Regions from separate parts of the Pseudoxanthomonas japonensis genome, predicted to be linked through region 2. Evidence: predicted binding sites of a transcription regulator. Region 2 holds the regulator's gene; the other holds the start of a gene.

Region 1 (3,400 bases), 940 kb from region 2:
GGAGAGTGTAGGCGGGAACCGGGTTCCCGCGGGCGTCGTCAGCGCGGCAGCGGCAGCACCGGCTTGCGCACCACGTGGTACTCGGCGTCGACCACGCGCACATCGCGGGCCTGTGGCTTCCCGCGCTGGCGGACCAGCTTGTAGACCAGGCCGCCGGCGATCATCGCGGCGCCCACGAACACGCTGAAGAACACCAGCACGCCCAGCAGCGCGACGCCCAGCAGGCCCAGGCCGACCCGCAGCAGCGGATGGCGCGGCTTGCGCGGTGCGAAGACGTTACGGAAGGCGTTGAACTGGAAGTGGCGTGCGTACATGGCGTTGCGTCGTGACAGAATGCGGCGGGGGCCGGTGCGGCAGTATCGGATGACCGTTGTGTGACCGTGTGAGGACTTCGTTAAACGATATGCGACTGAGTGCACTGAACGACATCGTCGATGGCGGTTTTGCCGAGGTTGAGGTCACGATCGGCGACGATGCCGAGTCGTTGATCCTCTTCCGGGACGGCGACGACGTGCGCGCGTGGCTGAACGTCTGCCCGCATGCAGGCCGCCGCCTCGACTGGGCGCCGGGCCAGTTCCTCAAGAGCAAGGACGGCCATCTGGTCTGCGCCGCGCACGGCGCGTCGTTCGAACTGGTGCGCGGCGACTGCGTGGCCGGCCCCTGTCGCGGCGATTCGCTGCGTGCCGTCGCCGTGCAGGTGCGCGACGACGGTGTGTGGCTGGCCTGACCGGCAGGCCTCAGTCGACGCCTTGCGCGATCACGCAATGCCAGCAGGTGCGGTAGGTCTCGTAGCCCGGCGAGGCGGCCTGCGCGATGCAGTGCGTGCGTCCATCCATGATCAGGTCGACGGCCGCGCGCGACTGGGCGAACAAAGCGGCGCGCCCGGGAAAGTCCAGTCGCGGTGACGCCGCGTCGCTCCCTGCGGTATCGGCCAGCACGTGCCCTTGCTCATCGACGATGCAGACGCGGCTGCGACGCCACTCCGCCTCCGACAGCGGCGTGCGTTCGACGATGGTCTGAGCCAGGGCGTCCCAGCGGAACACGATGCCGAGCACGCCGAGCGGCCGGCCCGTCACGCGGCCGCCCTCGCGCACGGTGCAGGCGTAGACCAGCACGCGCTCGCCGCCCGCCAGCGGGCTGGCGTGCATGGACTGGAAGCCGAATTCCTCGCCGCTGGCGGTGGCCATGGCCGACTGGAACCACGCGCGCTGCGCCACCGATTGTCCGACCGAACGGTACTGGCGCGGCCGTCCGTTGGCGATGACGTTGCCCTGAAGATCGGCGAGGACCAGGTCGAAGTAGACGGTGTAGGAGTCCAGGATCTGGCCGAGCCGCTGGCTGGCGTGCGCCAGCGTGGCGGGCTGCGGATCCTGCACGGCCGCCACCATCGCGGCATCGGTCGCCCACCAGCGCACGTCGCAACTGCGCTCGTACAGGTTGCGGTCGATCAGGTCGATGTTGGCCAGCGCCAGATCGGTGAGCCGTGTGCGACGGACATTGGTCTGCAGCTCGTCCAGCCGTTCGCGCAAGTCGGTGCTGGTGCGGCCGGCCATCTGGTCGATCTCGCGTGCCGTATCGCTGACCCGCCGCGACAGCGTATCCATCTCTTCCGCTATCACCCCGAAGCTACGCCCGGCCGTGCCGATGCGGACGGCCTCGATGCGGGCGTTCATCGAGATGATGCGGGTGACGCGGTTGATCTCATCGATCTTCTGCAGCGACTGGCGCAACTGCTTCAGCAGCGAATCCGACAGTCCGGAGACGGACTGGATATGGTCGTCGATGCCGGCCTCGGATACGGAAGCGGCGGGGCATGCGTTCATGGAACTCCTTGCGCGAAAAGGCAGGACGACAGACCGTGACTCCGATGGCCGCCTGTCGATCCCGTGATTGAAGCGCTATCGGCGTGCGGCCGAGGTGCTTTAATCGGCACCGTTGCGGTGCGGACTTTCCCCGCGATGGGGCGCTGCAGCGCAGCCGCGCGCATTGGCGCGCGCCGGTCGTGCGACCATGGCGCATCCCCTGACGGCGCCTGCGTGACCGGCATGATGATCCCCTCGCTGCTCGACACCGACCTCTACAAGCTCACGATGATGCAGGCGGTGCTGCACCAGCATCCCGGTGCACAGGTGCTGTACCGCTTCAAATGCCGCACGCCGGGTGTGGATCTGGTGCAACACCTGGACGCGATCTGGGCGGAGATCGACCGGCTCTGCGATCTGCGTTTCAGCGACGAGGAACTGCGGTTTCTCGCCTCGCTGCGCTACATCAAGCCGGATTTCGTCGACTTCCTCGAGCAGTTCCAGCTGCGCCGGCGCCATGTGCACATCGCGCCCTCCACGCAGGTGCCGGGTGAGCTCGACCTGACCATCGATGGTCCGTGGCTGCAGACGATCCTGTTCGAAGTGCCGGTGCTGGCGATCATCAGCGAGACCTGGATGCGCGCGCAGCCGGGCGGCGACGTGCAGGAGGGCGAGCATCGCCTGCGCACCAAGCTGGAGCGCCTGCGCGACGCCGCGCCGGACTGCACGATCACCGACTTCGGTACGCGCCGACGCTATTCGCACGACTGGCATGCGCGGCTGCTGCCGATCTGCCGGCAGGTACTGGGCAGTCAGTTCGTCGGCACCAGCAACATCCATTTCGCGCGCCTGTACGGCATGACGCCGCACGGCACGATGGCGCACGAGTGGCTGCAGGCGTTCCAGCAACTGGGGCCGCGCCTGCGCGACTCGCAGCGGGCTGCCTTCGAGGCATGGGCGCAGGAGTACCGTGGCGATCTCGGTATCGCGCTGTCGGACGTCGTGGGACTGGACGCCTTCCTGCGCGATTTCGATCTCTACTTCAGCAAGCTGTTCGACGGTATGCGCCACGACTCGGGCGATCCGCTGGCGTGGGGCGACCGCGTCATCGCGCACCTGGAGTCGCAGCGGATCGATCCGCAGGGCAAGACGCTGGTCTTCAGTGATGGCCTGGACATCGACGCGGTACTGCGCATCCACGCGCATTTCCGCGGGCGCTGCAAGGTGGGCTTCGGCATCGGCACCAACCTGACCAACGACGTCGGACCCAGGCCGCTGCAACTGGTGTTGAAGATGGTGCGCTGCCAGGGCCAGCCGGTCGCCAAGGTCAGCGACACACCCGGCAAGGGCATGAGCGACGATCCCGATTTCGTGGCCTACCTGCGCAAGGTGTTCGGACTGCCGATGGAATGAGGGCGGCCGTCGCTTTCCCAAACGCAGGGGCTCCGCTCTAGAATGCGACGCTTTCCAGCCATGGGGATGGCGATGTCGGACGTGGGGAAGTGCGCCAACTACGCGCGCGTGACGGATGGTCCCGAACAGAAGTTTTGTCCTGCATGCGGCCAGCCGACGCCGACGCATCGCATCGACTGGCATTT
Region 2 (3,400 bases):
GGCGCCGCCCTTCAGCGTGTGGAAGCCGCGGAACACCGCATTGAGCTGGCCGCTGTCGGACGGGTCGTGTTCCAGCGTCACCAGCTGTTCGCCCAGCCGGTCGAGGATCTCCTGTGCTTCGATCAGGAAGTCGGCGGCGATTTCGGGCGTGACGGCGGACATGGGCGGGGCGTTTACCGGTGCGGACGATCAGCGGGAGGAATCGAGCAGGGGCATCGCGTTTCCGTGGCGGCGGCGCAGGAAGCGCGCGACCACGACATCGCAGACCAGCAGCAATCCCACGAACAGCAGGACGACGGGGTGGCGGGAACGACGGGCGGCGGGCATGGCAGGTCTCCGGTTCCGCAGCGCGCGTCCCCCGGGGCTACAACCCCAGGCCGGACAGCAGGTCGTCGGCGTCGTCCTGCGAGAACGCGTTGCGGTCAAGACCAGCAACGGCCGGGCCGGCGAGTTCTGAAGGCTTGTCGCGGTTTTTTTCCGGCGGCGGCAGGCCGAGCGCGCCGAAACCCTCGTGCACGCGGCGCACGATGCCGGCGACGCGGCGGATGATCTGGCCGGTCAGGTCCTGGTAACTCTGCGCCAGCGCCATCTCGGACAGCCCCTTGCCGATGCGGTCCACCAGCGCGGCCTGTTCGGCCGACAGCGCGGTGCCTTTCAGCTCGGTGGCATAGCCACGGCACTGTTCGGCCAGGTCGAGGGTCTTGTGGCTGGCCTGCTCGGTCATCTCGACCACATGGTCCAGGCGCGCGCAGGCATCGTCGAGTTCGCCGGCTTCCGGCGGCGGCAGTTCGCCCAGCGTCTGCGCCAGCTCACGGGCCAGGCGGCCCAGGCCCTGCATCATCGGCTGCGTGCGCCAGGCGGCGATGGCATCCAGTTCGCGGCGCCAGCCGGCTTCGTCGCCGTGTTCCAGCGCGTCGAGCGCGCTCTGAAGTTTCTCCACCAACGCCGCGCGGGCACTGGTGGCGTCGGCGACGGCGTTCATCAGGCGGCCGCTCCCAGGCGTTCGAAGATCTTGCCCAGCTTCTCTTCCAGCGTCTGCGCGGTGAACGGCTTGATGATGTAGCCGTTCACGCCGTTCTGCGCGGCCTCGATGATCTGTTCGCGCTTGGCCTCGGCGGTCACCATCAGCACCGGCAACGTCTTGAAGCGGTCATCGGCGCGGATCGCCTTGAGCAGTTCGATGCCGGTCATTCCCGGCATGTTCCAGTCGGTGACCACGAAATCGAAACTGCCCTGGCCCAGCGCGGTCAGCGCGGTGGTGCCGTCGTCGGCCTCGGCGGTGTTGGTGTAGCCGAGGTCGTTGAGCAGGTTCTTGATGATGCGGCGCATGGTGGAGAAGTCGTCCACGATCAGGATGCGCATGTTCTTGTTGGTCACGGAGGCTCCGGTGTTGCGTGGACGGTGGGACTGGTGGGGATATCGGCCGGGGGCGGGAAAGGTTTAGGGAGCGGGGAATCGGGAATAGGGAATGGGAAGGTGGGCGGTGTTGTCGCGTCCGGAGCAACGCTGACCTGCAGACGACGCAGGGCTCCGTTCCCCATTCCCAATTCCCCATTCCCCGCCTCTTCACTCATCGTCTTCCAGGCCGGCGTCGGCCTTCTCGAACACCTGCAGGCGACCGCGCAGGCGCACCATCGACTGGCCGTGGATCTGGCACACGCGCGATTCGCTGACGCCGAGCACCGCACCGATCTCCTTCAGGTTGAGTTCCTGCTCGTAGTACATCGACAGCACCAGTTGCTCGCGCTCCGGCAGCTGGCCGATGCACTTGACCAGCTGCTGGCGGAACTCGCTGCGTTCGAGGTTCTGCTGCGGCGAGGGGCCGCCGGTACGCGAGGTGTTCGGTTCGCCGTGGTCGTCGATGTGCGATTCCAGGCTCAGCACCTGGCCGCGCGCGGCGTCTTCCATCAGGCGCAGGTATTCGGGCAGCGGCATCTCCATCGCGCTGGCGACCTCGGTGGCGATGGCGGCGCGGCCGGTGCGTTGTTCGATCTCGCGCACGGTGGCGGCGGCCTGGCGCGCGCGACGGTGCACCGAGCGCGGCACCCAGTCGCCACGGCGGATCTCGTCGATCATCGAGCCGCGGATGCGGATCGACGCATAGGTCTCGAACGACGCGCCCTGTTCGGCGTCGTAGCTGCGCGAGGCTTCCAGCAGGCCGATCATGCCGGCCTGCACCAGGTCGTCGATTTCTACGCTGGCCGGCAGGCGCGCCGCCAGGTGGTGGGCGATGCGGCGCACGAGGTCGGCGTGCTGGGTGACGAAGTCGTTCGCGCTGGCGCGTTGCACGGCGCGGTACTGGGCGGCGGCGGTGTTCATGCGGCCACCCCGCGCTGGATCAGGCGTTCGACGAAGAACTCCACGTTGCCGCGCGCACCCACCGGCGGTTGCCAGCGCGCGGTGGTGCGCGCGATGTCGGTGATGGCGCGGGCGGACGGGCTGCCAGGGTAGGCCTTCACGACGGGCTGCTGGCGCTGCACGGCGCGGCGCAGCCAGTCGTCCTGCGGCACCGCACCCAGGTAATGCAGGGCGACATCGCCGAGGAAGCGTTCGCAGACGCGGGCGAGCTTCTCGTACAGCTTCCGGCCCTCGTTGGGGTCGCGGACCATGTTGGCGATGACGTGCACGCGGTCCAGGCCGCGCTCGCGCGCCAGCACCTTGATCAGGGCGTAGGCGTCGGTGATCGAGGCCGGCTCGTCGCAGACCACCACCACGGTGTCCTGCGCGGCCTGGCAGAAGGTCAGCACGCTGTCGCTGATGCCGGCGGCGGTGTCCACCACCATGAAATCGAGCGCGCGTTGCAGTTCGGAGAACACGTTGACCAGGCCGACATGCTCGGCCGGCGTCAGTTCGGCCATGTGGCGGAAGCCCGACGAAGCCGGCACCACCAGCACGCCCTCGGGGCCTTCCAGCAGCACGTCCTCCAGGCCGCAACGGCCGGCGATCAGGTCGGCCAGCGTGAACTTCGGCGACAGGCCGAGCAGTACGTCCACGTTGGCCAGGCCGAGGTCGGCGTCCATCAGCAGCGTGCGCTTGCCCATTTCGGCCAGCGACACGGCGAGGTTGACCGACACGTTGGTCTTGCCCACGCCGCCCTTGCCGCCGGTGACGGCGACGACGCGCACGGGATGGAACGCGCCGGGCAACGGCGGGGTGCTGCGGGGGTTGGTCTGCAGCGGGTGATCAGGCGACATGGGTGGCCTCGGTGGAGCAGGGTTCGTCGGCTTCGCGGCGCAGCTGGTCCAGCCGCAGCACGAGGTGGGCGCTGTTGGCGCGGTGGAGGTCGTCGGGGACGCGCTGACCATCGGTCACCCAGGTCATCGGCAACTGGTGGTCGACGACCACGCTCAGTGCGCTGCCCAGGCGACCGGTCTCGTCCAGCTTGGTCAGCACCACGCCT

What was found. The regulator FliA, encoded in region 2, starts transcription of late flagellar genes. The targets are predictions, from matches to a motif close to TAAAGTTTNNCNNNCNNNGGCCGATAA.
Region 1: the regulator FliA is predicted to act here: its motif matches at 1,899-1,925, upstream of ACGHX3_RS15635 (methyl-accepting chemotaxis protein).

Annotation. Positions count from the first base shown of each region.
Region 1 covers NZ_CP171632.1:3,337,652-3,341,051, reverse strand. Annotated here, with positions in the region: gene ACGHX3_RS15645 (hypothetical protein) at 39-314, opposite strand; gene ACGHX3_RS15640 (Rieske (2Fe-2S) protein) at 404-727, shown strand; gene ACGHX3_RS15635 (methyl-accepting chemotaxis protein) at 738-1,823, opposite strand; gene pncB (nicotinate phosphoribosyltransferase) at 2,046-3,215, shown strand; gene ACGHX3_RS15625 (DUF3667 domain-containing protein) at 3,276-3,400, shown strand, end outside.
Region 2 covers NZ_CP171632.1:2,394,050-2,397,449, reverse strand. Annotated here, with positions in the region: gene ACGHX3_RS11040 (chemotaxis protein CheA) at 1-162, opposite strand, end outside; gene ACGHX3_RS11035 (hypothetical protein) at 190-327, opposite strand; gene ACGHX3_RS11030 (protein phosphatase CheZ) at 365-982, opposite strand; gene ACGHX3_RS11025 (chemotaxis response regulator CheY) at 982-1,362, opposite strand; gene ACGHX3_RS11020 (RNA polymerase sigma factor FliA) at 1,567-2,319, opposite strand; gene ACGHX3_RS11015 (MinD/ParA family protein) at 2,316-3,194, opposite strand; gene flhF (flagellar biosynthesis protein FlhF) at 3,184-3,400, opposite strand, start outside.